2 linked regions of the Phragmitibacter flavus genome follow. The protein of the gene in region 2 interacts with the protein of the main gene of each other region in a pairwise test. Links are inferred from orthologs where the notes say so. Each region holds a gene or a part of one and is shown on either strand. Other genes may lie near its edges.

Region 1 (15,024 bases), on a different replicon or contig from region 2:
CTTTGTGGCTTTGGCAGACGCTGACGGTCATCGGTTTGGTGGTTTATGCAGCGGGATGGTTCCCGGCCCTGGGGTTGTTGCCGGCTTTGTTTTTCAGCATTGGGATTGGCACTCTGGCGAATTCACAGGGGGCGATCAATCACAGCACGCAGTTGGTCAGCATGATTTTGCTGGGACAGTTTTTGGTGTATCTGGTGCCGGTGCATCGTTCGGTGCCGTTGAGCCGCAGTTCGTGGTTGAGGCCTCTGGAACCACTTCAGCAGCGGGCCATTTATGTTTCCATGGTGGTGTTTGCTGCGAGTTATGTGGTTTGTGGCTGGGTGAAGCTGGACGCCTCCAAGGGTGAGTGGATTCAACGTGTGCCCTGGCTGGCGCTGGAACTGCAGAAGACCAACTACAGCTCGTATTATGACACGCTGGCCCCGATCCCTGAGACTTTGGCTACGGTGGTGAGCTTGATGAACGAGCATCCGAACCTAGCCCGAATCTTCTTTGGTGGGGGGCTGGTGGTGGAGTTGCTGGCGTTCCTGATGTTATTAGGACGACGCTGGGCGTTGTTCTACGGATTGCTCATCATCGTGTTGCACCTGAGCATTAGCCGACTGATGCAGCTGGACTTCTGGTATCACATGGCGGCAGCGCTGATCTTTCTGGTCAACGTGCCGGGCATAGTGAAGACGTTGAAAAAGTAGTCGAACCGGGGAATCCCGTCCTACTCGCGCTCAGGCACCACCGCCTGGCCGGGTTCCTCCAAGGGAAGGTCAATGACGATGGGTTGGTGATCAGACAGGCGATTGGTGAGGCCATCGTTGAATTCGGCAAGGGTTTCTCCGAAATGCGGAGCAAACTGATAAGGGGCGTCTTTCGAGCGGGGTTTTTTCAAGTGGCCGGAACGGACGAAAAACCAGTCGAGCCGGTAACGGCCAAAGGGACCGATTGGACGTCTGACGCTGAACGTGGTGCTGTGTCCGCGGAAATGTTTTTCATTGCTGTTGGCGAGGATGGCTCTGCTGCCGTTGATGCTGCGGTCACGATCACCACGGAAGTCGAAAGTGCTGCCATCGGCAAACCGGTGGTCTTCCACGCTCTCAAACAGGCCGCGGACATTGTTGGGGAAGAGGATGGGAATGTCGAAGGCGAGGGGGTTCTGGAAGTTTTTCATGGCATTGAGGATGCCGCGTTCGCGATAGAGCGGGACAACCGTGCCAGCGAGGATGTCGCTGAGGCTGGCAGTGGTGCGGAGGAGGGCGGCGGGGCTGTCGATCTGTCTCCAGATGACGCGGAGCAGGGACGTGGAACTCAAGTCGTCGGGTGCACTGTTGTGATCGCCCGCCATGATGACGGGATGAGGGATGTCCTTGATGTAGCCGAGAATTTCGTCCATCTGCGCTTTGCGTCCTTTGGGGCGGGTCTTGATTTCCAAGTGGTTGTTGATGAGGGTGACGACACCGCCGGGGACTTGAGGCACAGCAATGTCGACCCGGAAGTAGTTGCGACCGCCGATCTTGAGTTCACGGGTGATTTCGTTCTCAAACACGATGGCGCTGCCTAGGCGGCGGCTGTCTTCGACGAAGTCAGTGCGGCGGCTTTCGTCGGTGTGCCAGTTGTAGGGCTGGGTTTTCAGCTGGAACGCTTCCACTTTGAGAATCGGATAGCGGCTGAGGATGGCGGAGCCAAAAACGCCTTTGTAGCGGTCGGGCTGAACGGCAGGAATACCCTCGCGTGGTTCGAGTCCGAGCTGGACGGGATCGACTTCCAGCGATTGCGGAGCGTAGGCGTAGTTCATGCCCAAAGTTTTTGCCAGGGTTCGGGCGGCGTCGATTTTGTTGGAGCGGGTGACGCCGATGTCCATCTCCTGAAGAAAGATGATGTCGGCCGTGGCGAGACGTTCACGCTGGCGCAGCATGATTTCCCGTTTCGACGAGCCCTCGGGGGCTTTGTCGGAATGGATGAGATCGACGTAGGCGCTCTGTGAGCGGATCGCGGCGGCAGCGGGGTTGATGGTCAGGGATTTTTCGATGTTCCAACTGGCCACGCGCAGAAGAGGGCCAAGATGGGTGGTGCTCTGATGCTGGGGGCGTTTGCCGGAGAACCATGCCTCGTTGCTGATCACAGGACTACGCCAGAATTTTTCGAGCTTCTGCGCGACGGCGGGAGTGGGCTCGGGATTTTTGCTGAGTTCGACCAATTCGTCGTAGCTTAAATATTCAGGTTCCTGATAGCGAACCGTGGGTTTTTTGTCGGTGAAGGTAACCGGTTTGCCCTTGTTGATGGGGTGGGTAAGGTGCGCATTGCTGCGTGGCCGGCTGCTGCAGGCATTGGCGAACAAGCAGAACAGGATGCCAAAGGCGATGAGGGAATGCTGGTGCGTTGCGGAAGTCACAAGGAGACGAATGTGGCGTGGTGATTGGTTGACGAGTTGCTGTGCTGGTTTAAACACTTGGCGCATGGCTGAAGTTCCGTCCACCCGCACATTAATGATTGGTGCCCAGGCACCGGATTTTTTTCTGCCTGATGCGGGGGGGAAGATGCGCTCCCGGGATGATGTGCGAGGTCCAAAGGGATTGGTGGTGGCTTTTTTGTGCAATCATTGTCCGTTTGTGTTGCATCTGGCGGAGGAGATCGGGCTGCTGGCGGCGACTTGTGAGGCGAAGGGCTTGGGTTTTGTGGGGATCAATTCAAACGATGTGGAGCGCTATCCTGCGGATGCGCCGGAAAAGATGGCGGAGATGGAAGCGGCTTATGGCTGGTCATTTCCTTACTTGTATGATGCGACTCAAGAAGTGGCGCATGCTTATTTCGCGGCATGCACTCCTGATTTCTACGTCTTTGACGATGAACTGGCACTGACATATTGCGGTCAGTTTGACGAATCGCGACCAAAAAATGGCAAGCCAGTGACGGGAATGGATCTTCGCCGTTCCGTGGAGGCGGTGCTGAAGCATGAAGCACCCCTGAGTGAGCAACGGCCCAGCACTGGATGCAACATCAAGTGGAGGCCGGGCAACGAGCCGTCCTGGTTTGGTGTCTAAGCTTGAAAGATTCGTCGGGCCCTTGCTGGAAGAAGGGGCATCGGTCCGTGGCCTCAGCCGCATCAAGGGTGCGGAAATGATTGGATGGCCTGAAGGTTGGCCACCGTCTGGCTGTCCAACTTATCAAAAGGAATTTCGAAAGTTTGGCCGTCCAATCTTTTGGCGCGGATGCCCACGGGACCGCGAGAGATGATGATGGCCTGCATGGCACGACCATCACTGCTTCTTAGTTCCATGAACGAAGATCCAGCGGATGTGCCCTGGGTATTTTCGAGGGAAGAATATCCAGATTCTTTGTCAGATGGGAGCGTGGAATTTTTCGCTTCCAGAACCGATGGAGCATATTCGCCAAGGTATTTGTCCAACAAAGTTGTGTGCTGATACGCATAGTAAAAGGCACCGGCGATGACTAACAGAATGATAACACCTTTCATTTTTAACAAATAAGTTCTCCGAGTTTGGATTGTCGAGGATAGGAAGCGATGGGTAAGTGAACTAGAGGCTTGGTGAGCTAGGGACCTTGGCCTTCAACGGTGAGGTTGACAACAAGTGATGGGTAAAAACTTTGTAAGTCAGGAGATAAGGAATTAGTGGGCTTAAGAACAGCTAAGTTGGTTTTTTGGCGAATGAAGTTAAAGGTCAAGGCTAAGTCGATCATCTACTGCTCCACCATTGTTTCATGTCCTTCTTGCTGATTCTTACCCGGAACGACGGACATTGTTTCAAACTCCGGTGAATTTGTTTGAAGTGGCAGGTCACGCACGATGAGCCTGTCTCCTAGATTTGCCTGGCGAACTGGATGCCAGGCTAGTCACGCTCCAGGCCCGGATGAATCGGAACGGAATTTACCGTTTTTTTAGAGGCAACCAATCAATCACCGTCTTTTTGACGGTATGAAAAAGTGCGCGGGCTGGGATTCGAACCCAGGACCAATTGGTTAAAAGCCAACTGCTCTACCGCTGAGCTACCCGCGCAAAATTGTGGGTGGTTTAGATAAGCCGGATGTCGGGGGATGCAAGCAGGAATGTGGGATGGGTGCAATTTTTTCTGCACGCGGGGCTGAGACGCGATCCGTGGTTGGCAATCTGGGACAGGGCGTGTATGGACTGCCTGCGCCAACCATGTTGAACTACGTCTGGTCTTTTTTGCTGATCGTCGGGCTGATTGCCGGGGCGTTGTTTGGGCGTTTTGAGGCAATGATGACGGGGATGTTTGCGACGTGCAAGGATGTGGTGATGGTGATCGCGCTGCCGTTGGCGGGGATGATGATGTTGTGGCTGGGAATTTTGCGGTTGATGGAGAAGTCGGGGATGATGGAGGTGATTTCGAGGGCGTTGTCACCGGTGATGAGGCGCTTGTTTCCGGAAGTGCCGCCAACGCACCCTGCGATGGGAGCCATGACAATGAACCTGGCGGCCAACATGCTGGGCCTGGGGAACAGTGCGACGCCATTGGGATTGAAGGCGATGGTGCATTTGCAGGAGCTGAATCCCCACAAGCAGAGCGCGACCAACGCGATGTGCATGTTTCTGGCGCTGAACACGGCGGGTTTTGCGCTAGTGCCGATGATGGCGATCAATTATCTGGCGACAGGTGGAGTGCCGAATCCACAGGCGATCATTGCCCCTGCATTCTTTGTGACGTTTGGGGGTAGTTTGGTGGCGATTGCAGCAGCGTTTTGGTTGCAGGGGCGGGCGGGATTCCGGGTGCAGCCGGATGAGATGGTGGAGGTGGAGGAAGGGAAGGGCGACGGTGAGGTGGTTGAGAAGAAGACGATCTTTGTGATGTCGCCGTTGCGCAAAATCCTGTTGGTGGTGTCGGCATTGGCGTTTGTGTTTGGCGCGGGGTTGCAGTTGATGCCGGAGATGCACACACGGGTGTTGGAGACCACGGGGTTGAAGGCGGTGTTGGAGAATGCGGAGTCGCGCAAGGCGCTGGCGGCGGAGCGAAAGGCCGAGTTGGAAGCGGCGAAGCCTGCGGCAGTGGCGCAACAGCAGTCGCAGGAGGCAGGAGGTTGGCGAAAAGTGTTGGCGACGGTGTCTCTGCTGGCGATCCCGCTGGTATTGCTGGTGGCAGTATTGTGGGCGCTGGCGAAGGGCGTGGCGGTTTATGAAGAGATGGTGGAGGGCGCGAAGGAGGGTTTTGGGGTCGCGGTGAAGATCATGCCGTTTTTGGTGGTGATGCTGACGGCGCTGACCTTGTTTCGGGAGTCGGGCGCGATGGTGTTGCTGGAGCAGGCGTTACGCCCATTGCTGAACCTGATCGGGATGCCGGTTGAGTTGTTGCCGCTGGCGATCATGCGTCCACTAAGCGGCTCGGGGTCGGCGGGATTGTTGAATGAGCTGATTTTGCAGCCGGGCTTGGGGGATTCGCTAAAGTATGTGGCAGCGATCTTGTATGGGTCTTCGGAGACGACTTTTTATGTGCTGGCGGTGTATTTTGGCAGTGTGGGCATCCGCCGGGTGAGGCACTCGCTGGCGGCCGGATTGATTGCGGATCTCGCGGGAACGATTGGCGCTATCGGGATTGGTCGATTGATTTTCGGGTGAGTGGGTGAGTGAGCTTAATCGCGTTCGTCCGATTCACCGGGTCTGCGACCGGCACGAATGTCTTCGGCCCACTCTTCCATAAGCCACTTGAGTTTGCGTTTGGTGCCGAGTTTGGCGGCGGCGGAAAGACGGTCGATGAAGAGGATGCCGTTGAGGTGGTCGATTTCGTGCTGGAAGGCGCGACCGAGGAGGCCGTCGCATTCGAGGGTGACGGTTTCGCCTTCGAGGTTGGTGAAGGTGACGCTGATGTCGGAGGAGCGGCGCACTTTGTCGCGCAGGCCGGGGATGCTGAGGCAGCCTTCGTGGTCGAGGTCCTTGTCTTTGCCGAGATTGAGTTTGGGATTGAGGAAGATCAGCGGCATGGAGTCGGCAAGGGAACGTTCTTCGCCGTTGATGCGCAGGTAGCTGACGGCTTCGGGATCGTGGGAGACGTCGATGACGGCGATTTGGAGGGGGATGCCGATTTGTGGGGCGGCAAGGCCGACGCCGCGGGCGTCATACATTGTTTCCAGCATGTTGGCCGCGAGGTCGCGGATTTCCTGGGTGACTTCAGTGATGGGTCGGCATTTGACGCGCAGGACGGGGTCGCCGTAGAGAACGATTGGGAGAAGCATGGGTTAAAAGGCTAAAGGATAAAGGCGAAAGGCTAAAAGACTGAGGATTATGAGGCGCTGGCGCGCTGGATGCGGGCGGGGACTTCTTTGACGGGGAACCCGGCGGCTTTGAGGGCGTCCCAGACTTTGACCAGGAGTCCGAGTGGAGTGTCCTGATCGGCCTGGAGTTCGAGTCGGGCGCTGGGGTTCGTGAGTTTCATTTCCTGAAGGGCGAGGGCGAGGTTTTCGGGATCGACTTCGCTGCCATCAAGAACGACCCGTTTGTCTTTGGTGATGGCGAGAGTCTTGCGGCGGTCTTGTTCAGGGGCCGGGGTGCCGAGGGAATCGGATTGGGGGAGGGTGATCTCCATCTGGGTGTTCGACTGCTTGAACGTCGTGGTGGCCACGATGAAGAGCAGCACGATGACGAGGATGTCGACGAGGGCGACGATGGGGATGATGGGGGAGGAGCGCTTGCGGGGTCGAAGGTTCATGCGGCGGTTGTGCTGCTGATGCTAATTGGCTACTTGTGGGTGGCAGGGGTGTTGACGACACTGTTGGGGCGGACTTCGAAGTGACGATGGAAGTCGTGGATGGCCTGGCGCAGGAGGGACTCGCTGCGGACGGCGATGGCGTCGAGGCGTCGGGTGAAATAGCCGTGGGCGATGACGGTGGGGATGGCAACGAGGAGTCCGGCGATGGTGGAGTGCAGGGCTTCCGCGATGCCGCGGGCGACCTGGGTGGTGTCGGCGGCGGTGGTTTCGGCTCCTCCAAAGGCGGAGAAGACGGTGACGAGGCCGATGACGGCACCGAGCAGGCCGAGGAGGGGGGAGACGGTGACGATGACTTCGAGCAGCGGGACGCCGGCTTCGAGTCGGTGCATGACACCTCGGGCTGCGGTTTCGCAGGCGGCGGTGCTTTCTTCGCGGGTTTCGTATTTGCCGGAGATGGCGACGAGTCCGAGCTGCGCGGCGACGCTGGGGTTGCGTTCGAGGCGCTGTTGAAGCGGAAGGATGTCGCCGCGGGAGGCGTAGCGTTCGATGTTGTTGAGGTCGTCGATGACCCGCTTGGGGAATAGCACGTGCTGGCGCAGTTGCAGGGCTTTGAGGATGATGATGGTGACGGAGACGATCGAGCAGAGAACGATGAGGATCATCACCTCGCCACCACCGGCGAGGAAGTGCCACATGCGGCTGAAGCCGTCGGTGGCGGCGGCGTTGGTGTTGGCGAGAAGGGCGGATATGGGCATGGTGGATGGGTGGATCGGTATCAGGATCAGTAGATGACGATGTCGTATTCGATCTCGACGCGTTCTTTTTCAAGAATCAGCAGGAGGTCTTCGGGAATGCGTGGGAGTTCAGCCTTGAGGATGGCGGTGAGGGAGAAGTCGGTGAGAACAGCGTTGGCGTTGTTGTGCAGGATGGTGATGTCCTCGGTTTCGCCGTCTTTGTTGACGTAAAATTTGATCCGCAACTGGCCGGGTTCGACGAAGTCCTGGTTGACCTTGCGGAGCAGGTGCCATTTGCGTTCGATGGCACTGGTGACCTGGCGCATGTAACGACCGGTGGGGGTCGCGGCGGCGTTCACGGCGTCCATGGCGCCACGATTGCTGATGGTGCCTTTGACGGCGGCGGTGCGGGTGTGGGGCTGGAAGGCGTTTTCTTTGGGGTTGGGCGTGTTGGCGATGGGTTCCGGCATGGGGATGGCCTTGGGAACGGGAGGAGGAACGGGTGGGGAGTCGGGAGTGTCGGGGGTGGGCGGAGAAGGTTCAGGAGGCGTTTCCTGAGTTGGGGTCATGGGCGCAGCCCGGCGGATTTCGAGGGAGGGATTTTCGGAACTGGCGTTGGCGGCAAGTTTTTCGTCCAGTTCCTTCATCATTTCCTCCATGCTGGAGTCGGTCTTTTTGGCGAGCTCGGTTTTGGGAGTGGGAGGAGGAGGAACGGCATCCGGAGACTTCATCTGCGGGGTGGTGGGAGCGGGAGAGGGTGGAGGAACGACGGCCATCGGCGGTTGAGGCGGCGGGCTGGGGGCGCTGTCTTGTTTGGTTTCACCGTCGACGAAGTCGCGGTTGGCGAGTTCGCGGGTTTGGAGATCGATGCCGGTGGTGGTGGGCATGGAGGCGTCGCCGTCGGGAGTGGCTTCGAGCATGGCGGCTGCGGCGGTGTTGCGATCGGAGACGAAGTCGGACTTTTCAGGAGCATTGGGGGCGTCCTGATTCTGAGTGGTGCGAATGTAACGTTCGGTGGGTGGCGCGGTCGGAGGAGTGGCCGTGGGAACGGCTTCCGGCTCAGGCTCGGTCTCGATGGTGTCGGCAAAGACCAGGGTGACGGCGGGTTCCTCGGCCTGGGGTGCAGTCGGTTGGAGGATGCGGCTTTGGAAGGCGGCGGAGTTCATCCACAAGGCCATGGAGACAAACAGCAGCAGGTGCACCGCCACGGAAGCGGCGACGCCATAACCAATGGTGCGTGTGTCTGTCTCGGTCACGATGCGGATGCGGATACGGAAACGAAAGGGGCTTAACTTGCCCGTTTAGAGGCGGGAATCAATGCAAATAGGCGGCATGGAGAGGGAAGATTCGGTGGTTCGATGAGGAGTTGTGGGTCGATTTTGGGTTTTGGCGGTATTTTTTGAAGATGAACGCTCGTATTATTGAGGTGTCCGACGTTCTGTTGTTTGTTGCCATGAAACGATTTCTTGTTCCCTTGATGCTTATGTCCGCTGTATTGACCTCCATTGCCGAAGACAAACCGAAGCTGGAAACGGCGGTGATTGGCGGGGGTTGTTTCTGGTGCACGGAAGGGGTGTATTTGATTGTGCCGGGGGTTGAAAAAGTGGTGAGCGGCTACACGGGCGGCCATACGGAGAATCCGACCTACAAGGACATCACCACGGGAACGACGGGGCATGCCGAGGTGATCAAAATTGATTACGATCCGGCGAAGATCAGCTACAAGGAGTTGATCGATTTTTTCTGGTATGCTCATGATCCGACGACCTTGAACCGGCAGGGCAATGACGTGGGCACGCAGTATCGTTCGGTGATTTATTACTTGAACGACGAGCAGAAGAAGATCGCGGAGGCTTCCATGGCCGAGGCGAACAAGGAGTATGACAACCGCATCGTGACCGAACTTTCGCCGCTGGGGAAATTTTATGTCGCGGAAGAATACCACCAGGATTTCGCCAACAAAAATCCGAACCAGGGGTATGTGTGCGCCGTGGTGAAACCGAAGGTGGAGAAGTTCAAGAAGAAGCTGGCGGAGTTTCAGGCGAAGCGGGAGAAGGTGTTGCCTTGATGGTGGGGAGACGGCGCATCTGCTGGTTGATCCCATTGGGGTTGTTGTTCTCGATGGGGCGTCAGTCTTCGAGTTTTGGCCAAGAAGGTCGTAGCGCGTGGAAAGCCAGGGTTGGAGAAGGAATCGGATGGATGCGGCGCATGTCTGAGCAGCAGCATGTGCTGACGAATCAGCCGGTGAACTGTTGTTTTATTGGCGACTCGCTGACGGAATATTGGCCCCATTCAGGAAATCGATCATGGGATGAGATGGCCAAATTCAAGCCGGCGAATCTTGGAGTGGCCGGGGATCGCACGGAGCAGGTATTGTATCGGATTAGCAATCTTGACTTCAGCCGTTCCAAGACAGAGGTGGTCGTTTTGCTGGTCGGCACCAATAATCTGGCGGTAACCTTGCCGGATGACCCGCGCGATGTCGTGAAGGCAATCATCCAATGTGTGACGCGGTTGTGCGCCAAATTGCCCGAGGCCAAGGTAATAGTTCTGGGCATCCCCCCAAATGGGTTGGCGGGCACGGAGCTGAGAAAAAAGATCAAGGAGACAAACCGCTTGTTGGCAGATCACCGATGGGACGAGACAGTCCGATTTCTTCCCGTCTATGAGAGCTTCGTCGGTTCGGATGATGAATGGTTGGATGGGATGACGTCTGATCAGACGCACTTTGCTGCCAAGGGATATGATGCTCTGCTAAGTTTGGTAAACCCGGTCTTGGCTGAATGGATGAAGCGACCTTGAACGCGTTGAGGGAAATTTCAGTTGGCTTTTTGTGGGGTTGTCCCGAAGTGGGTGCAAACGAGGGAGGCGGTATTAAAATCAAGACTGGTATCGCACTTTGTGAAGATCTGGTGAGGGATCAATGCTCCGACGACCTGGTAGGTTGTCAGATGCAGAACTTCGGCCAGCTGCGATACCTGGATTGGCTCAGACAGGATGATTTCAGCAGGGCGTTTGGGCGGTGCCATTTCATTTTCGTTGGCGGGAATAGGCTGGGTGAGGCGTTCAGAGAGTGGTGTTGCGCATGTCTGGCACAAGCTTTGATCGATCTTTTCGCCCAGCAGTTCCACCGTGAAGAAGATGGTGGCCGGGGATTCCTGGCAGAGGTCGCAAAGCATGATCAATGGTAGTTCGATGCTGAAGTCGTTCGGCTGCAGCTCCTTTGATTTAACCACAATTGGTGGGAGACAAAAAAGGAGGCTGGATAGGTTTAGTTTGTCTTTAAGATTGAGATCGAGGACGGGGCGACGGTTTCATCTGGGGCTTTTTGTGCACCCGATTGGTGGGCTTTGGAACCTCTGGAAGTTGCAAAGATCTGCGCAACAGATTGGTGGCGTCTGTAGAGGGTTTGATGCTCAGGGCTGCTTGAATCTCCGACTGGATGGTTGCCGCTTTTTGCGGATGTTCTTTTAACAGGAGGTTGAAGAGCTTGAGGAGCAGCAAGCTGACGACGGCGTTCTGCTTTTCAAGGTCGCTGAATTTCTTTTCAATGGCGTCGGTAAGCTGCGCCAGTTGGACTCTGTTGATGGTGGCGGATGATGCGGCAACTTGGGAGTTTTGGTGAGCATCTTCAATGCGTGAGTCTTGATAGAGATCCGCAAGGTCGCCAAAGAGGATGCTGGAAAGTTTCATGGTGGACGCAATGAGGTGAGGCCTAGGGTAACAGATCAGAGTTGTGTAAGCACGAAATTTTCAAAAGGGGCAAATCTGCTGAACGAAAATCCCTCTTTGTTGGATGTTTTTCGACTGGAACGGGGTGGGAATGAAAAAAGGGGTTTCCTCGTGGGGTTGGTTTTGCATAATGCGGGACCTGCCGCGCTGGCTGTATTGATTTTATGAGCACTTCATCTGTTTCTCCGCATCGCAACAAGCTGTTTTTGATGATGGTTTTGGAGTTGTTTATCTGGGGGGCGTGGCTGCCGCTGATCTGGGGGTATATGGAACAGGGATTGGGTTTTACGGGCGAGCAACGGGCCTGGGTGGGGACGGCGTTTGCGATTGCGTCGGTGGTGGGGATCTTTTTTAGCAATCAGTTCGCGGATCGGAATTTCTCGGCGGAACGGTTCATGGCGTTCAGTCATCTGGTGGGCGGGATTGCGATTCTGTCGTTGTATTGGGTGACGTCGTTCCCGCTGTTTTTTGCGCTGATGCTGATTCATTCACTGTTGTATGTGCCGACGATCTCGGTGGCGAATTCGCTGGCGTTTGCGAATTTGAGGAATCCAACGAAGGAGTTTGGTCTCGTGCGGATGGGGGGGACGGTCGGTTGGATTTTGGCGGCGTGGCCGTTTTATTTCATTCTCGGAACGAAGGAGGGGATGGATGCGATCATGGCTAGGAACAGCATCTTTTTGGTGAGCGGCGGCGCGTCGTTGTTGCTGGCGGCGTTTTGTCTAACGCTGCCTCATACACCGCCACGCAAGGCGGTCGAGGGTGATGCTGAGGGAGGGTTTGCCTGGTTGCGGGCGGGCAAGTTTCTGGCGCTGCCGTTTTTGCTGGTGTTGTTTATCGTGACGTTCATCGATTCGACGATTCACAATGGTTACTTCCTGGTGGCGGACGGGTTTTTGAGAAATGTGGGAATTCCGGACAAGTGGATCATGCCGGTGATGAGCATTGGTCAGATTGCGGAAATTGTGACCATGCTGATGCTCGGGTGGTGTCTTGGGAAGATGGGGTGGAAGGTGACGATGATCATTGGGATTCTCGGGCATGCGGCGCGGTTTGCGGTGTTTGCGTTCATGCCAAACAGCATGGAAATGCTGATTTTGGTGCAGGCGTTGCACGGGATTTGTTATGCGTTTTTCTTTGCGACGCTGTATATCTTTATTGATGCGGCGTTTCCGAAGGATGTGCGGTCGAGTGCGCAGGGATTGTTCAATCTGCTGGTGTTGGGGATTGGCGATCTGGCGGCGAAGTGGTTTTTCATTCCGTTGCAGGCCAAGTTGACGGTGGACGGCGTGGTGGATTACCGGACGTTGTTTTTGTGGCCGACAGGTTTCGCGTTGGGCGCGGCGTTGTTGCTGGCGGTGGCGTTCTGGCCGCCGAAGGAGCTGGATGTGCCGAAAGATGTGAAGCACTGATGGGGTGAGGGTTAGGACATTGGGTCTTGGTTTTCGGCTGGGGATGATGGGAAGGCGATCTGGAGATCGCCTCTCCTTGGGGAGGGGTGACAAAGCTTCTGCTTGTGTTGGTCGATGGGTTGGGTAGCATCGTGGCACGATGAAGAAGATCCCAAGCACGTTTCAGCGATCAACGTTGTGGACGGCCATCACGGCGCTGTCGATCACGGTGCTGGGGGTGCTGCTGGTGGGGTTTATTTACATGGGGACGCGGGTGATTGCGTTTCTTCAGCCGATTCTGATTCCTTTCGCGGTGGCGGGGGTGCTGGCTTATCTGCTGGAGCCGGTGGTGGCGAAGTTGGTGCAGTGGAAGATGAAACGTCAGTATGCAGTGCTGTCGGTTTTTTTATCGGTGACGGCGGCGTTTGTTGGGGTGCTGTTTTTGATTGTGCCCGCGGTGGAGAAGCAGACGGGCGAGTTTGCCATGGCGTTGTTTGGGACGGTGGATCAAGAGAGCAAGGTGAGGAGTGAAGGATATTTGCAGAAGGGGAGCCGGGCGGTGCAGGGTTTTATGCAGGATCGGAATGCGCAGCTGCGGGAGAAATACGGGGTGGATTTGCTGCATTGGGGGGCACCGACGCCAGTGGGTGAGACGACGCCGGATGGGGTGGAGTTGCACGGGCCGAAGACGCCTGAGGAGCAGGAGCGGCAGTCGGGAGACATTGGTTTTGTCCTGCCGGGGGAGGGAGATGAGGCGAAGTATTACACGTTGCAGGATTTGATGAGTGGCGAATGGCTGCGCAATACGCTGCCGCAGGTGGGGCGCAATTTGTGGGAGTTCGTGAGGAAGAGTGTGGGTGGTTTCCTCGGGGTGTTTGGTTTTATTTTGTCGATGGTGATCGTGCCGTTGTATCTTTATTATTTCCTGACGGAGGGGCCGAAAATTGCGGAGAGCTGGTCGCATTATGTGCCGCTGCGGGCATCGGAGTTTAAGGATGAGGTGGTGAGTGCGCTGGGGGAGATCAATGGGTATTTGATCGCGTTCTTCCGGGGTCAGTTGGTGGTGAGCATCATCAACGGCGTGGCGACGGGGCTGGGGTTGGTGATCATCGGGGTGAAGTTCGGGTGGTTTATCGGGTTGTTGCTGTGTTTGTTGGGGATCATTCCGTATTTGGGGATCATTGTGTGCTGGATTCCGGCGGTGTTGATTGCGTCGTTGCAGGGGGGGAGCTGGATTGTGTCGGAAACAGGTCCGTGGTGGGTGCTGCCCTTGGTGGTGACGATCATTTTCATTGTGGTGCAGCAAATTGACGGGTTGGTGATCACGCCGAAGATCGTGGGGGAAAGCGTGGGGCTGCATCCGATGACGGTCATTTTCTCGGTGTTTGCGTGGTCGCTGATCATGGGTGGTTTGTTGGGGGCGATCCTGGCGGTGCCAATGACGGCGGCGTTAAAGGTGCTGTTTCAGCGTTATGTCTGGCAGCGGGCTTTGTCGACGCGGGCGCTGGCGGATGAGGAAATCGTGGCGCCGTGATTTTTTCTTATCAAACGCTCGCGTAGTGCGCGTTGTCTTTGTAGGCTGAACTTTGCCACATGGATACTGCCGAAACGACTTCTCCCGGGACACCTGCTGTCACTTCTCAACAAATTGAAGCTGCCTCGTCATGGGTGGAACCGTTGAGGGCGGAGATCGCGAGGGTGCTGGTGGGACAGAATCAGTTGGTGGACCGGATGCTGATTGCGCTGCTGACCAACGGGCATGTGTTGCTGGAAGGGGTGCCGGGTTTGGCGAAGACCTTGACGGTGCGCACTTTGGCGGCGTGTTTGCATGGACGGTTTCAGCGGATTCAGTTCACGCCGGATTTGTTGCCGGCGGACGTGGTGGGGACGATGATTTACAATCCGCGTGAGGGGAATTTCTCGCCGCGGTTGGGCCCGATTTTTGCGAACCTGGTGCTCGCGGACGAGATCAACCGGGCTCCGGCGAAGGTGCAGAGTGCGTTGCTGGAGGCGATGCAGGAGCGTCAGGTGACCATCGGGGAGACGACGTATACGCTGCCGAATCCGTTCATGGTGATGGCGACGCAGAACCCGATTGATCAGGAGGGAACCTACACGTTGCCGGAGGCGCAGCTGGACCGCTTTTTGTTGAAGGTGAAGGTGGATTATCCGACGCCGGAGGAGGAGCGTGAAGTGCTGGAGCGGATGGCGACTTCGAAGCCAAAGCTGGATGTGGAGCCGGTGATGCAGATCACGCAGATTGCTTCAAGCCGGGCGCTGGTGAACGGGATTCATCTGGATGACAAGGTGAAGGATTACATTGTGTCGATCATCCAGGCGACGCGTCATCCGGAGCGGATCGCGCCGCATTTGAAGAACTTGATTCGCTGTGGGGCTTCGCCTCGTGGGACGATCAACCTGGCGCTGGCGGCGAAGGCGAACGCGTTTTTGCAGAGCCGGGATTATGTGATTCCGTATGATGTGAAGTCGCTGGCTCCG
Region 2 (15,035 bases):
CCACCGCAAGATCACGACCACCCTCATTCTCAAAAGCTCGTTCAAACTTCTGCGCTTCCGCCAACGTCGGCGGCAACCCCGTCAAATCCAGATGCAACCGCCTCACCAAAGTCGCCGACTCAGCCAACGGCGATGCTTCTATTCCCTGCTCCGCGAGAGCCACATCAATGAACCGGTCAATCGGATGCCCTCCTCCTTGCTGCATCGACATCTCGCTCCCATTCGACCGCATCGGCGCACCAAACGACCAATGCATCCACCGGCTCGGCACTTCATTTTCGGGAGCCCGTGCCCCCTCATTGATCCATCGCTTGATCAATTCCACCTGCGAGTCACCCAGCGGATTGCGTTTGTAAGGCATCGCCGGAATCTCGCCATGCGCCCCTTTCAATAGGGCTACCAGCAAACTCTCATCCGCCCGTCCCCGCACCACCGCCGCACCACTTTCCCCCCCTTTCAAAATGCTCGCCGCCGTGTCCAATCGTAACCCCGACTTCGGATTGTTTGCCCCATGACATTGCACACAAGCACTCGCCAGCAACGGTTTGACCTCCCGCCCATAGTCCACTCCTGCAAAGGCCGCCGCAGAAAGCGCCCAAAGCAGAACTGAACTGGCGACAAAAAACTTCATCCATTAAACCAACGTTCCCCCGTCCATCTTTCGCTCCGATATTGTCCAAAAAAACACCACTTTCCCCAAACATTCGCGCTTCCCTCAAATCTTGTTGCCTGAGACAATGCGCCCAATGCCTGACGTCCTGAAAAACCTCCTTCTCGCTCTGCTGATTGCCTGCATTTTCACCATCCCCACAAAAGCGCAGACACCAGCAGCGCCGAATGAATGGATTGTTAAAACCGTTCAACTACCACCGCATGCAGGCCTTTGAACGTGTAGCAGATCTCCTTAATGAGAAAGTGCCAAAAGTTATTGCTTTGGAGTTGAAGATCATTGAGGCGGAACCTGACAGAATGCACCGACTCTTGGCGGACTTACAAAAGCAGCGTGACCATGGCCCCCGGCTATCCCAAGCATTGTTATCAGAACCTGCCGGAGCATTCCGCATCACTGCCACACAGAGAGGTGAGATTAAGTCCGGGGGGCGAATGGTGCTGGACACGGCCAAAGACATCCTGCAGAGCCAGGAAATTAATCTCTCTAACAACGGAACCGTCGCCCTCGGGCGGGAAATACGGCAAGTCGGACTCATTTTCGAAGCGGATCCTGTATTGCTAGCCAATCAGCGGGGAGTCGATCTCAACTACGGATTGGAATACCACTTTTCGCCTCCAGAACATCGCGATGAGCCACTGAACCTCCTCGGTGCTCCGCAGAAATTTCCGATTCCAATGACGGATCTTCACTTTACCAAAACTGTTACCTCCTCCTACTTTGATGTCGGTGCCACCAAGCTGTTGAGTGTCTGGACTGTTCCCTCGAATGAAGTCCTTGGCCGCCCAGAAATAATGCAGGCAGCATTCCTTACCGTCCACTTACAATCTGCAATTCCCGCACCGAATACCCGCCTCCAGCAAATTCTCACCCGTCTCGCGGACAAGGTCGAAACCGTCAGTCCCATTGCTGAAGGTCGGCCTCAACCCCTCGTTCCCGCAGGAATGGAGTTGCGAACCTTCCCAGTTCCCGCAGAACTATTACAATCCACGATTTCTGATCCGTTCGCCCCATCTCAAGAAGCCGATCAGGCATTACGACGTAATCCTGAAACCATCCTGAAAGCCGAAGGCATTCCATTCCCCGAGGGCTCATTGGCGACATTTGATCCCTACAATCACTTGTTAACGGTTGTCAATACCACTGCCGCGCTCGACGCCGTCGAAGCCTACACCTCTGGAGGATGCAGAATGAACCCTGCTGAAATTTTACACACCATAGAGATCGTCCAAGCTGATGCCAACTCACTACAACACTTCTCCAACCAGACCAAACAGCAGGGGGACCACACTCAAGTCTGGAATGAAATCGAAAAGCTGATTAGTCAGAACAAAGCAAAGCACTTGCGAACCATTCATCTCGACTGTCGAAGCGGCCAACGCGGCGTAACTCAAGCGGGACAAGAGATGCTCCAAGCCAAAGAAATTGAATTTATCTCTCACGACAAAGTTCCTGTCGCTCCGGCAGCCGTTGATGAAAACAAGCGTGAAGTCCCGACACCAACGGATGCGAGCACCATGAGAGTCGTTTTTGAAGACTCTCAACTCATCGGCACGCGTCTTGAATTGGATCCAGTAATCACACCTGACGGGCAAACTATCGACCTTAATCTCAGTCTCGAATATCATTACGCCTCACCGACACCCCAATCCGAACCGGCAGCCCACGATTCCCCATTACCTATCAGAAACTTCCATCGCACCAAGATTGCCACCTCCACCATACTCAGCGACGGCTGCATGCGTCTCCTCTCCATCTGGAAGCCCGAAGGCACGGCGGAGTTCAATGGCAAAGCCGTCCTCCAAGCTGCCTTCATCCGTGTCAATATCCGGCGACCCAATCCAGATTGAATCTCTTCCGTGCCTCGCGTTCCTCGCATGAGAAAACCCATGCCCTCCACCCCCCTCACCCCCGCCTTCTTCCAGCGCGATGTCATTATCGTCGCCCGCGACCTCATTGGCATTGAACTTCACTGGAACGGTTGCAGCGGCATCATCGTCGAAACCGAAGCTTACGCCGCAGAAGGTGACTCCGCCTGCCACACCGCCTCGCGTCTTTCCGCCCGCGCGTTCGTGCAAAACCATCCGCCCGGCTCCGCTTATGTCTATCTCAACTACGGCATGTATTGGCTCTTCAACCTGCTGGCGAAAGGTGGTCAGCGTGATGGACTGATCCTTGTCCGCGCCCTCGAACCGAAAGACGGCATCCCGATCATGCAAGAACGCCGGGGTGGACGCGAAGGCCGACACCTTTGCTCCGGTCCGGGAAAACTCGCGCTGGCCTTGGGCATCACCGGTGATCACCACGGACTGCCCCTCACCGGCCCCGAGCGCAGCCCCCTCGGACAATTGCGGCAACCCAAACCCTCTCATACAGTAACCGTGGTCGCTGATGTTCGCGTGGGCATCAGCAAAGCGGCCGAATTCCCCTGGCGATTTCTCGCCGCCAACCATCCCCATGTTAGTGTGTCCTATGGCAAGGTCCCCGGAGCCAAAAGAAAACCGCCGACACCCAAAATTTGAGCGCGGCGGTTCTAAAGTGGAACTGATTCCTAAATCAAAAAACTCAGGCCTTTTTCTTGGCGTCAGGAGCGCAAGTGGCGCAATCTTTTTTGTCCTTCTTGGCGGAGTCACAGCACTCTTTTTTGGCTTTGTCGGTGCCGCAGCAGGAGGAACCTTTTTTGCCGTGCGTGGCGCAGGAGGCGAGGCTGAGAAGAGAAACAGAGGCGATCAGGGTAAGAATACGGGTCATGTTGAATTGGTTGAATTTAAAGATTGAGCAGGAAATCATACGCGCTCAAACACCCGCTTGATACAAAAAAAGGCAAAAAACAAGGCGCGTCGGGAATTCCCAACACGCCTTGATGATTTGGTCAACAAATCAGCAAAAATTGATTATTTGCTGCTGCTGTAGCCCATGTCCACTGGAGGAGGAGGGGCGGAGGTGGTTTTGGATTTGCAGGAGACCATTGCGACGGCGGCCATGGCGAGAGCGAGAAGAGTAAGCTTCATGTAGGATTGAATTAGATTAACGTTTGTTGATTGTGAACATTTGGAAGATTTTCCAAGCGTCCGTTCTGTATAGATGCAAGCAGGAGTTTTGCCAGCAGAAATGATTAAAACATTTCCTTCACATTAACAATCGGGTGCCCTCGTAATCCGCGTGTGTTTTTCTCCGTGGGTTGGTTCATTCATTGACCCATACCGGCATCCCCACCTTCGCTAGATCGTAGAGTTCGACCACATCCTGATTGCGCAGCCGGATGCAGCCGTGACTCGCGCGCTGACCAATTTTGTCCTCTCCATTGGTGCCATGAATGTAAACGTAGCGGCCCAAAGTGTTCGCATTGCGCTCCTCACCCCCCTCGAGCCAGAGAATCCGGCCCAGAATTAAATCTTCGCTTTCCGCCTCACCAGCATGCCATTCACCAACCGGCTCTCTCGCCTTAAAAATCGTGTGCAAACTGGCCCCATCCCCACGCTTTTCCGCGATGCGAAAATGCCCGAGCGGCGTTTTCATCGAACCTTCCTCAAACCCAATGCCAAACTTCGAAGTGCTGCACGGCCAGCTCTTCACCAATCGCGATCCATCCCACAGACTCAGGATCTGGGTGGCGATGGAAACTTCCAATCTTGGTCGGGACAGCAGCATGATGTTGAAGTTGATCGTTTTGCGGAATGTGTCATCTTGACCGCCCTCGGGCAACCGGGGAGGTGCGTTCGCCGAACCAGATGGATCAGCAAAGCGTATCAATCTAACCACACACCACCCTTCCTTAATGAGCAATCTCAAACACGTCGCGATCGTCGGTGCCACCGGCGCGGTCGGCGTGGAAATGCTGCGCTGTCTCGAACAACGCGCCTTCCCCGTCGGTGAACTTACCCTCCTTGCCTCCGCACGCAGCGCTGGCAAGACCATGAAATTTAAGGGTCAGGACATCACCATCAAGGAACTCACCGCCGACGCTTTCACAGGGGTAGACATCGCGCTTTTCAGCGCCGGAGGCGGCATCAGCAAGGAATTCGCCCCGCACGCCACCGCCGCCGGAGCCATTGTGGTCGACAACTCCTCTGCCTTCCGCATGGATGATCAGGTGCCCCTCGTCGTGCCCGAAATCAATGCTGGCGACCTCAAAAACCTTCCCAAAAACATCGTCGCGAATCCGAACTGCACCACTGCCATCACCCTCATGGCGCTCTATCCGTTGCATCAGGCTTTCGGCGTCAAACGCGTCATCGCCGCCAGCTACCAGGCCGTCAGCGGCACCGGTGCACAGGCCATTGAAGAACTCGAAGCCCAAACCCGCGAATGGGCCCGCTCCGAGCGTAAGTGGGACGACGTCCAGGTGGCCAATGAATTTGTCAAAGTCTATCCCCATCAGATTGCCTTCAACGCGCTTCCCCATGTCGACTCCTTCCTCGACGACGGCTACACCAAGGAAGAAATGAAAATGGAAAACGAGGGGCGCAAAATCATGCACCACCCCGACTTCCGCGCCAGCGTCACCTGCGTGCGCGTGCCCGTGTTCCGCGCCCACAGCGTCGCCGTGAACGCCGAGTTCGAGCGCCCCATCAGCCTCGAAGCCGCGCGCGAAGTGCTCAGCGCCGCCCCTGGCCTCGACGTCATCGACGATCCTTCCCTGAAGCAGTATCCTCTCGCCCTGAACGTCGCTGGCAAAGACAACTGTGCCGTCGGACGCCTGCGTATCGACTGCGCCTTGGACAACGGCCTCGCCTTCTGGGTCGCCGGGGACCAGCTCCTCAAAGGTGCCGCCCTCAACGCCGTCCAAATCGCCGAGTGCCTTTAAGCTAAAGCAAGGGGGGTGGACATTTCTGTCCACCTCAACCCCGTCGCGTCCATTATCTGCGACCGTCTGCCCCCACAGCAGACTCCCTAAACGCGTGCACAGCATCACCGGAGGGAACAACCCGGCACCATTTAACGCGGTTTATGTCTTGCCAAAAATAACCCCTCCCCTCACAATTTGAATCACGCGTTTTTTTGAACACGCCGTCCTGACCCTCATCCCTCCCCGCCACTCAACCAATCCTGCGGCCCATCGCTCGCCACCATGACCGTTTTCCTTTCCAAGTCCCGCCGTCCACTCCCGGTCCTTGCGATTGCATTCATTGCCGTCTTTTTGTCCTGCTTGCCCCATGCCAGCGCGGTCAACCTCTTCTGGGACGGCAGCGGAACCTCTTGGGCCGATCCCACTAGTTGGTCCACCCTGCAGACCGCCGCCACCCCTGATCCCGCCAATCCGCCCGGCGCATCCGACATCGCCATTTTCGGCACCACCACCGCCACCGTCGACCAAATCGTCAACCTGAACGGAACCCAATCCGCCCTGGGCCTCGCCACCAACACCTCCAACAATTTCGTCACCACCCTCCTTGGCGGCGGCACTGCCCAAACCCTCAACCTTGGTGCCAGCGGCATCAACCACGTGCGCGGAGCGTTCAACATCGGTTCCAATACCGACCCCCTCGTCAATGCCGTCAATCTCAGCCTTCAAGCCAACCAGACCTGGACCAGTTCCACCACCAATCCCGCTGCCGTCGCCATCAAAGTGTTCAACGGCGTCAGCACTGGCGTTGTCGGAACCGCCCTGCTCACCCTCAACGGCATCAATACCGGTTCCGAAATTAGCGGCATCATCAGCGACGGCATCGGCACCCTCGCCATTGAAAAATCCGGGACTGGAGTCTGGACCCTGTCAGGGGCCAATACCTTCAGCGGCGGCGTCACGCTCACCTCCGGCACGCTCAATCTCCGCAATGCCACCGCCCTTGGCACCGGCACTTTCACCATCAACGGCGGCATCCTCAACAACAGCGGCACCGGCCTCACCGTCACCGGCATCTTCAACAAGGTGCTCAACGGCAGCTTCACCTACGGCACTGTTGGCAGCACCTCCGGCAACAACACCACTATCGGCACTTTCAACGCCGGAACCCCCGTCATCACCCTCACCAACGACATCGAAATCACCGTCCTTGGCAGCACCCGCCTGACCATGACCGGTCACACCATCAGCGGTGCCGGTCACATCCTTACCAAACTCGGCAGCGGAGCCCTTACCCTGGGCGGAACCAATACCGCCACCACCGGAGCCGCCGCCATTCTTGAAGCCACCAACGTCTCGGAAGGCATTCTCGCCTTTATCAAATCTGGCACCTCACCGGGCGACCATCAGCTCGGCGAAACCACCGTTGCCACCGGTGCGACTCTCATTCTCGCCACCAACAACAACGCCACCCCTGTGAATTTTACCACCGGTGCCCTCACCGGAGGCGGCACCATCACCTCAGAAAGCGATCAAACCGGCGGCACCACCCAACGCAACCTGCGCGTCGGAAGTGGCAATGCTTCCGGCACCTTCTCCGGCATCATCACCAACAACGCCGTCCCCGCAACCAACGACGGAGTCATCGCCCTCACCAAACTCGGCACCGGCACCCAGGTCCTCAGCGGCGTCAACACCTACACCGGTGCCACCACCATTTCCGGTGGCACACTCCAGGTTGGCCTCGGTGGCGTGGGCTCCCTCGGCGCAGGCAGCGCTGTCACCGTCAACAACGCCGCTGCCAGCCTCTCCGGCACCGGCACCATCAACGGATCCACCACCATCACCAGCGGCTTTCTCCGACCCGGCGACGACGGTGGCGGACTCACCGGCACCATCACGCTGTCACAACTCGCCCTCAACACGGGCGGCACCGCCGTCCTCCAAATTGAAGGCGCAGGCGACAATGACCGCATCAACATCACCACTGCTGATGCCCTGACCCTCGACGGCAATGTTAACGTCACCACCAGCCTCACCACCGGCACCGGAGCCTTTGACACCGCTTTCGCCGTCGGCAACAGCTTCACCCTGCTCGGCTGGTCCGGCACCCTGGCCGGGACCTTTGATGTCGGAACCAACCTCCGCGATGGCAGCAGCGACAATGGTCTGCAATTCGACCTGCCCGACATCAGCTCCCTCACCCGTCTCTGGGACGTCAGCAACTTTCTCTCCACCGGCGTCATCTCCGTCGCCGCCATTCCTGAGCCCTCAAAAACGCTCCTTGCCCTCGTCGGACTTGGCGCTCTTGTCGTGAGCCGTCGCCGCCGTCAGTCGCGCATCATCTGATGGAGATTGCGAGGCGGGCGCTCCGGCCGTCGATCACCCGAATCTCCCAACCGGCGGCATTTTTTGTCCCCGTCTCCTCCTTGGAGACCGCTCATTCATCAGCCCATGTCATCCGGCCGCCAGCGCTCCAGCGCCAACCCCGCCGCACCGACCGCACCCGCAAATTCACCCAGTTCCGACAAATGAATCGGCACCTGCGGGTAATAGTTGCTCGCGAAAAGTGCGGACATCTCCTTCACCACATCCAGATAAACGTCACCCATCTTTGTCAGCGGACCCGACAACACCACCATCTCAGGATCGGTCACCTGCGCCATTTGCGTGATCAACCAACCATGCACCGCCGCCGCCTCTTTCAAGGCAATCATGGCTGCCGGAACCCGGCCCTCCACCGCGGCCAAAAACGCTTCCATCTCCACCTCTTCGCCACTCAATTGGAAATAACGCGACAACACTGCCGGCACACTTGCCGTCGTCTCAATCGCATTGTCCGCGCCCCAGGACCACTCGTCCTTCTGCGCATCGTAAACCGGACAATTCATCCCCCGCACCTCTCCACCCAGACCGCGATAACCGGTCGACAACTGGCCTTGATGCACAATCCCCGCCGTGATCCCCACACGCACCCCAAGACAGATCAACTCCTGACAACCCCGCGCCACGCCAAACCAGCGTTCCGCCAGCGCCATCGTGCGAATGTTGTTCTCAACAAACGTCTTCGCCCCGGTGACCTCCTGCATCTTCTCCGCCAACGGCACATCAAGAAAACCAGGCACCTGCGCATAATGCAATGCCACGCCGCGAGACGCATCCACGCGACCCGGAGTCGCCAAACCCACCGCCAGCACCGGCATTCCTGCCGCACTGCTCATGTCCTTCAATGCTCCGGCCAGCTCCTCCAAAACAAAATCCACCCCCGCCTTGCCATTCAGCTCATAACTTTTCTGCACAATGTTGTGCTGCGCAAAGTCCACCGCCGTCGCATACAGGCTGCTGGAATAAAAATCCACCCCTACAAAACAGCCTCTCCCCGCATTCGGACGCAAGCGGGTGGGAGGTCTGCCCGCCTCACGAGTTGGTTCCACGGTCTCCGTAAAATACTGCCCCGAAACCAGCGCATCCACATGTCGACCAATCGTTGAAGCCGCCACCCCCAATTCACGCGCCAATTCCACCCGTGAAAGGCCGCCTTTTTCGCGCACTTTACGAATAATCTCAGCCCCAAATTCCGCGTTGTCTTGAACCTTTAATCCTAGCATAAATTGAGAATCGAACCCTTCTTCACCCTGTCTGATGACATTTTCAAGCCATCATGTGTGATTTAGACGCATTAGACAGGCCAACGCTGCTTTTACGTCGAAAATTCATCGAACCGATCTGCACAAACGGTCGCGTTTTTCGCTCTTTGCCCAATTGAAATAAGGCTATTGAAAAAAATAAGCGCACCTTTTTCCTAATCTTCCGCAAATTTCGCCTCCACACGCTCCAGTTCCTCGCTGACTTCCGACCACTGCGAATACGCCCGGCTCAACGACTTCTCCAACTCCGCATACTTCATCGCGATCTCCCGCGCGGCTCCCGCATCTTCGCCATACCCCGGAGCATTCATCAATCCCAACTGGATCGCCTTGTCCTTTTCAATGGTCTCGATCAGCCCCTCCACCTCCTTAAGCTTCGCCTGCAAAGGTTTCAACACCTGCGTTTTTTCCTGCCGGCGCAACGCATCCAAACGCCGACGCTCCTTGTCCTTGCCCGACACCACCGTCTCATCCGCAGCCGCCTTCGCATTCGTCACCGCTGCCGGAGCCACTTTCGCCACGGGAACCGCTGCCGCCACCCGCGCCTGCGACGCCGCACGCGCCTGCTCCTCCGCCCGTTTCTCCAGATAATAACTCAGGTTCCCCAAATACAACCTCGGCGCTTCCCCCACCCTGAACTCCAGCGTCTTGTTCACAATCGGATCAAGGAAATCCCGGTTGTGCGATACAATGACATAACTCCCGCCAAACTCTTCCAGCGCCTTCTGCAGCACTCCCTGCGAACGCATATCAAGGTGGTTCGTCGGTTCATCCAGCACCAAAAAATTCGACGGACGCAGCAACATCCCCGCCAGCGCCAGCCTGCCCCGCTCCCCACCGCTCAACACCTTCACCGACTTCCACACATCATCCCCCTTGAACAGGAAACACCCCAAAAGCGTCCGCATCTCCGACTCCGACATCCGTTTCGCCGCTTTTTCAATCGTCTGAAAAACCGTCAAACTCCCATCCAGCGCATCCGCATGATCCTGCGAATAATACCCGATCGCCACCTTGTGCCCCAGCTCCAGATCCCCTCCTGTGTGCTTCTCCACGCCCGCGACGATCTTGCTGAACGTCGTCTTGCCTGCCCCGTTCACCCCCACAATCGCAATCCGATCCCCCTTAAAAATCTCAAAATCAAATGGCTGCAAAATCATCCGCACCCCATCGTAACTCTTCGCCACTCCTTCCAGCCGCATCACCGAATGACCGCTCTGCGGCGGCTGAGGAAAACGGAACCCAATCTCCGCTTCGTCGCTCTCCAGCTCAATCCGCTCCACCTTCTCCAGCATCTTGATCCGACTCTGCGCCTGCGACGCCTTCGAAGCCTTTGCGCGGAACTTGTCGATGAACTGCTGCGTCTTGGCAATCTCACGATCCTGATTCGCCTTCGCCCGCACCAATTGCTCGCGCCGCGCCGCGCTCTCCCGCAGGAAAAATGAATAATTCCCCTGATACATGCTCGCCCGACCGTTCTCAAACGCCAGCGTCCGGTTCGTCAAATTGTCCAGCAATCGTTTATCGTGACTGATCAAAATGATCGCCCCCGGATACCCCTTCAAATACTCCTCCAACCACACCACCGTCTCAATGTCGAGGTGGTTCGTCGGTTCATCCAAAAGCAACACACTCGGCTCCGCCAAAAGCAACTTGCCCAACGCAATCCGCATCTGCCAGCCCCCGCTGAACTCGTCCGTGAGCCGGTCCAAATCCGAGTGTTTGAACCCCAAACCCGTCATCACTTTCTCAATTCGCGAGCGCATCCGCGACACGTCGTGATGCTCAAGTCGCAACTGCAAATCCCCATAAAGCTCCAGCGCATCCCCGTATTCATCCGACTGCGGATCCATCTCATCCATCGCCGCGCCCACCTCATCCATCTCCTTCTGCAAATTCATCGCGTCCTGAAACGCCGTCTCCGCCTCCGCCAAAATCGTCCTTCCCTTAATTTCCACCCCCTCCTGAGGCAAATATCCCACCTGCACCGTCTTCGCCTTGATGATTTTGCCTTCATCCCCCTGCTCCACCCCCGCGATCATTTTTAGCAGCGTCGATTTCCCCGCCCCGTTCGGTCCCGCCAGCGAAACGCGTTCCCCCGCACGAATGGTAAAATTCACCTCACCGAACAATCGGCGCGGTCCATAAGAGATCCCAAGATTTTCAGCAGCAAGCATGAACCTGCCACCATGCCAGCAAAGTGCCCACGCGCAAGTTCCACAACATTTGACACGCTAGCTTTTTCGTTCAGCTGTATCTCACAAGAAGAAAGACCTCTCCGCTTTCATCATCCCTCAGTAGCCAGCCAAAAATTGCTTCTTCGGGAACAATTATCTCATACCGTCGGCCCTTTTTTCTAGAAGTCGTTGATCTCCAGAATTCAGCTGTCTCAGCTAATTCGTCGATGTCGCCGCCCCAAAAATACTCTGCGTTACGCATCGCCTCTCTTTCATATTCAGGAGGTTGATCAAAAGTTGTAGGCTCTGCATGCTCTTGAGAAAATGGAAAAATATACGGCGTAACATTTCTCAAGCTAGGTGATGCTTCGATAAAGGCAGTGAACGCGGCATCATCGCACCTAAAAGAAATCCAATACACCCTGCTAAATACGTTTCCCTCCGTTTTGGCCTTGTAATCGGAACTTGGAATCGCAGCCAGTCGAGCAGACTTCACCACAGCCTCATGAACTCGTGATTTCTCCCCCCCAGCCCACCACAAACTCAATCCGCCTAGCACTGCCGTCACACCACCGATAAAAATAAAACCCCGTAGCAGCAGCTGTTTCATAAAATCACCGTCCCTTCGGCTCCACCAGATAAACCCCAAACGTCGCATTCACCGCGTCGGTCAGCTTCATCCGCTTCAGCTCATGCCCGGCTCCCCATGAGTCACTGAACAACACCTCCTCACGCGGAATATTATACCCAATAATCAACCGCATGTGACCGCCACCCGCCTGCAAGGCCGTGTTCGGCTCTTCCGGAAACAACCCCAGCTGCAAGGCCCACAACAACGGCACCCCACGGTCAATCTGTTCCTGAATCATCTTCGCAAACCGGTCCGGTCTCGCCTCCCTCGCATCACTGCGTTCCAGCGGAGCCTTCTCCAAGAGCGCTTTGAACCGCACCTTGAACCGCGTGTTGATCTTCTTCAACGCCTCCACAAACGCCGCTCCCGTCGTTCCCCGGTCCGCCTCACTGCCCGCAATCGATGCCAGCTCATGTTGATCACAAGGAATGTTCAAATACCCAAACAACCGCTCGCACGAAGCCACCACACAATACCCTTTCGCCCCCTGATCCACCATCGGGATCCCCGTCACCAGCACATCGCCATTCGACTCCTTCTTCACAAACTGCAAAAGATCCCCACGCTTCAACGTCGTCGTCGACTGACCAATCGCCGCAATGTTCAGCAACTGATCCCTCCTCGCCACCGGCGCAACTCTCAACCTTAAAAACTCCGCCGCCGCCTTCTTCACGGTGGCCTCCGCATTATACTCCAGCAAGGCCAGCGTATGAGGCGTGTTCCACAACCAACTCGTCGTCTTCACCGCCGTCGGAGCCGTCGACCGATGCTCCACCGGCCTCGCACCGAGCAACCCAATCAGTGCCTGACCCGATTTTTTGAACCTCGCATCAAACTCATCCTTCGAAATGGGGCCGCTATCCCCCCGGTTGTATAATGACACATATACCTGAGAAAGTTTGCCATCCGCAAAATCAAACACCGCCTCCTCCACCCGATCGCGACCACCAAACATCGTCAGATCCACCGCCACATTAGAAAATGGCTGCCTCGAAAAACGCGCCGCCGTTTTCTCCGCATTCAACCATTGAAAAATCGGTGTATCCCCCGACCGGTCCACCCCAAACGCCGCCTCGAACTTTGCCGGCGTCATCTCCCACGATTGCGGAAATTTCATCAACCCATCCAGATCACAAAAATACTCCGTCGCTCCCCGCTCCAGTTCCACCACCGGCTGCGCCAGCAACACCGCAGGGTCAGTCCCCGCCGGAGCCAACACAAACCTCACAAGCTTCGCTTCAACCCCCGCATCCAAACACGCTGTCGCCTCCTTGCCCGAGTAGGACTGCGACTCCAATGACCGCACCAACTTGCTTCCAAAATACCGCTTCTGCCCCATCGCTTGCGCTCCCACCAAACCCACCAGGCCCGTCGCACAGGCCGACTTCTTCGCATCAAACTCATCCAGTCCCAACAGCCCATCCACCTCCGTGCCATGCAACACCACCAACACCTCGGTAACCTTGTTGTTGGTAAACTGCACCACCATCGTGTTCACCAACACCGTCCCGCCAAACAAAGACGCTTCGACCTTCACATTGGCAAACGGCTGACGCGAAAAAAACGCGAACCGGTTCCCACTCGTCTCCTCTGCCGCCCACTTAAAAAACGGATTCGACTCAAATCCCTCGGCAGGACACCTTTCGGCAAGCGTCTCAGGTGTCAGATCCCACAAATCCGGCAACTTCAGCACCGCATCCAAATCCAGCTTCAGCTCATGCATTCGCTCCTGGGCCGACGCCACCATCACGCCTCCCATCGACATCAAAATCAACACCACAAACACCCCCGTCCTGGCGACGGAAGCTCGGATTAAGCGCGAAATCATCAGGCCATTATAGCCTTAACCACATTTCCCGCCACATCTGTCAGTCGGAAATCACGGCCTTGGAACCGATAAGTGAAGCGCTCGTGATTGATCCCCAACAGGTGCAGCACCGTTGCATGGAAATCATTCACCGTCACCGCATCGCGGCCCACATTGTATCCCAGTTCATCACTCTCCCCGTAAGTCAGCCCACCCTTGATGCCACCACCTGCCATCCAGAATGTGAAACAATCGCGATGATGATCTCTGCCGTAGGCGGGAGTTCCGGTCTCTTTCTTCGAGAAATTCCCCTGTGAATAACTCGTCCGGCCAAACTCTCCACCCCAGATCACCAAGGTGTCCTTCAACATGTCACGATTCTTCAAATCCGTTAGCAACGCTGCACATGGCTGGTCCACTTCACGAGCCGAAGTCGGATAAGCCGACTCCTCACAAAGCCCGCCATGGTGATCCCAACCCGGATGATACAACTGGATGAACTTCACCCCGCGTTCCGCCAGTCGACGCGCCTGAATGCAATTCGCCGCAAAGCTCCCCGTTTTTTTCGCGTCATCGCCATACAACTTAAAAATGTGCTCCGGCTCGGAACTCAAATCCGTCGCCTCAGGCACACTCGCCTGCATCCGAAAGGCCATCTCATACTGCTCAATCCTCGCATTTACCCCCGCATCCGGCATCGCCCTCATCTTCTCCGTATGCATCTCCTTCAACGCATCCAACATCCGCCGCGTTGATGCCCGCGACACCCCCGCCGGTTCGCTCAAGAACAGCACCGCATCCTTGCCAGTCCGAAAATGCACCCCGGAGTGATGCGACGGCAAAAACCCGCTGTCCCACAACCGGTAACTCAATGGCTGGTCCACTCCGCGCTTGCTGATCAGCACCACAAAACTCGGCAGATCCGCATTGTCCGTGCCCAGTCCATAATTCAACCACGCCCCCATGCTCGGTCTCCCTGGCAACTGAGAACCCGTCTGCATGAACGTCAAAGCCGGATCATGATTCACCGCATCGCTCGTCATGCTCTTCACAAAACAAAGATCATCCGCCACCTTCGCCGTGTGCGGAAATAGCGAACTTATCCACGCCCCACTCTGCCCGTGCTGACGAAACTCAAACGGCGAGCCCACCATCGTGAACTTGCTCTGCGCCCCCGACATTCCCAAAGGTTTGCCGCCCTTTCTGAACGAAGCCGGGAACTCATCCCCTTGGTTCTTCTGCAACACCGGTTTGTAATCAAAACTCTCAAATTGCGACGGACCACCGCTCATGAACAAAAAGATCACCCTCTTCGCC

Evidence for each region.
Region 1: the proteins of FEM03_RS19085 (region 2) and def interact in binary tests that used the Escherichia coli proteins (3 or more experiments, as listed by UniProt). The link is inferred for Phragmitibacter flavus from one-to-one orthologs.

The regions. Positions count from the first base shown.
Region 1 is NZ_VAUV01000003.1:386,135-401,158, reverse strand. Bases 4,396-7,160 are described here. They hold def (peptide deformylase), read right to left. Parts: upstream 6,196-7,160; coding sequence 5,596-6,195; downstream 4,396-5,595. Other genes in these bases: FEM03_RS05160 (MotA/TolQ/ExbB proton channel family protein), read right to left, coding at 6,698-7,160; FEM03_RS05165 (ExbD/TolR family protein), read right to left, coding at 6,243-6,668; FEM03_RS24685 (nucleoside recognition domain-containing protein), read left to right, coding at 4,396-5,581. Also shown: FEM03_RS05205 (hypothetical protein), read left to right, coding at 1-692; FEM03_RS05200 (endonuclease/exonuclease/phosphatase family protein), read right to left, coding at 713-2,449; FEM03_RS05195 (thioredoxin family protein), read left to right, coding at 2,448-3,032; FEM03_RS05190 (hypothetical protein), read right to left, coding at 3,095-3,466; more of FEM03_RS24685, read left to right, coding at 4,064-4,395; more of FEM03_RS05160, read right to left, coding at 7,161-7,423; FEM03_RS05155 (hypothetical protein), read right to left, coding at 7,450-8,658; peptide-methionine (S)-S-oxide reductase MsrA, read left to right, coding at 8,886-9,470; FEM03_RS05145 (GDSL-type esterase/lipase family protein), read left to right, coding at 9,611-10,204; FEM03_RS05140 (hypothetical protein), read right to left, coding at 10,222-10,581; FEM03_RS05135 (hypothetical protein), read right to left, coding at 10,685-11,095; FEM03_RS05130 (nucleoside permease), read left to right, coding at 11,299-12,546; FEM03_RS05125 (AI-2E family transporter), read left to right, coding at 12,686-14,059; FEM03_RS05120 (AAA family ATPase), read left to right, coding at 14,119-15,024. UniProt on the Escherichia coli protein: Removes the formyl group from the N-terminal Met of newly synthesized proteins. Requires at least a dipeptide for an efficient rate of reaction. N-terminal L-methionine is a prerequisite for activity but the enzyme has broad specificity at other positions.
Region 2 is NZ_VAUV01000015.1:101,386-116,420, reverse strand. Bases 3,687-6,462 are described here. They hold FEM03_RS19085 (aspartate-semialdehyde dehydrogenase), read left to right. Parts: upstream 3,687-4,448; coding sequence 4,449-5,477; downstream 5,478-6,462. Other genes in these bases: FEM03_RS19080 (beta strand repeat-containing protein), read left to right, coding at 5,820-6,462; FEM03_RS19090 (L,D-transpeptidase), read right to left, coding at 3,857-4,321. Also shown: FEM03_RS19110 (PSD1 and planctomycete cytochrome C domain-containing protein), read right to left, coding at 1-631; FEM03_RS19105 (hypothetical protein), read left to right, coding at 838-2,520; FEM03_RS19100 (DNA-3-methyladenine glycosylase), read left to right, coding at 2,560-3,192; FEM03_RS19095 (hypothetical protein), read right to left, coding at 3,236-3,421; more of FEM03_RS19080, read left to right, coding at 6,463-7,805; FEM03_RS19075 (ROK family protein), read right to left, coding at 7,904-9,064; FEM03_RS19070 (ABC-F family ATP-binding cassette domain-containing protein), read right to left, coding at 9,259-11,280; FEM03_RS19065 (hypothetical protein), read right to left, coding at 11,351-11,890; FEM03_RS19060 (C39 family peptidase), read right to left, coding at 11,895-13,739; FEM03_RS19055 (DUF1501 domain-containing protein), read right to left, coding at 13,739-15,035.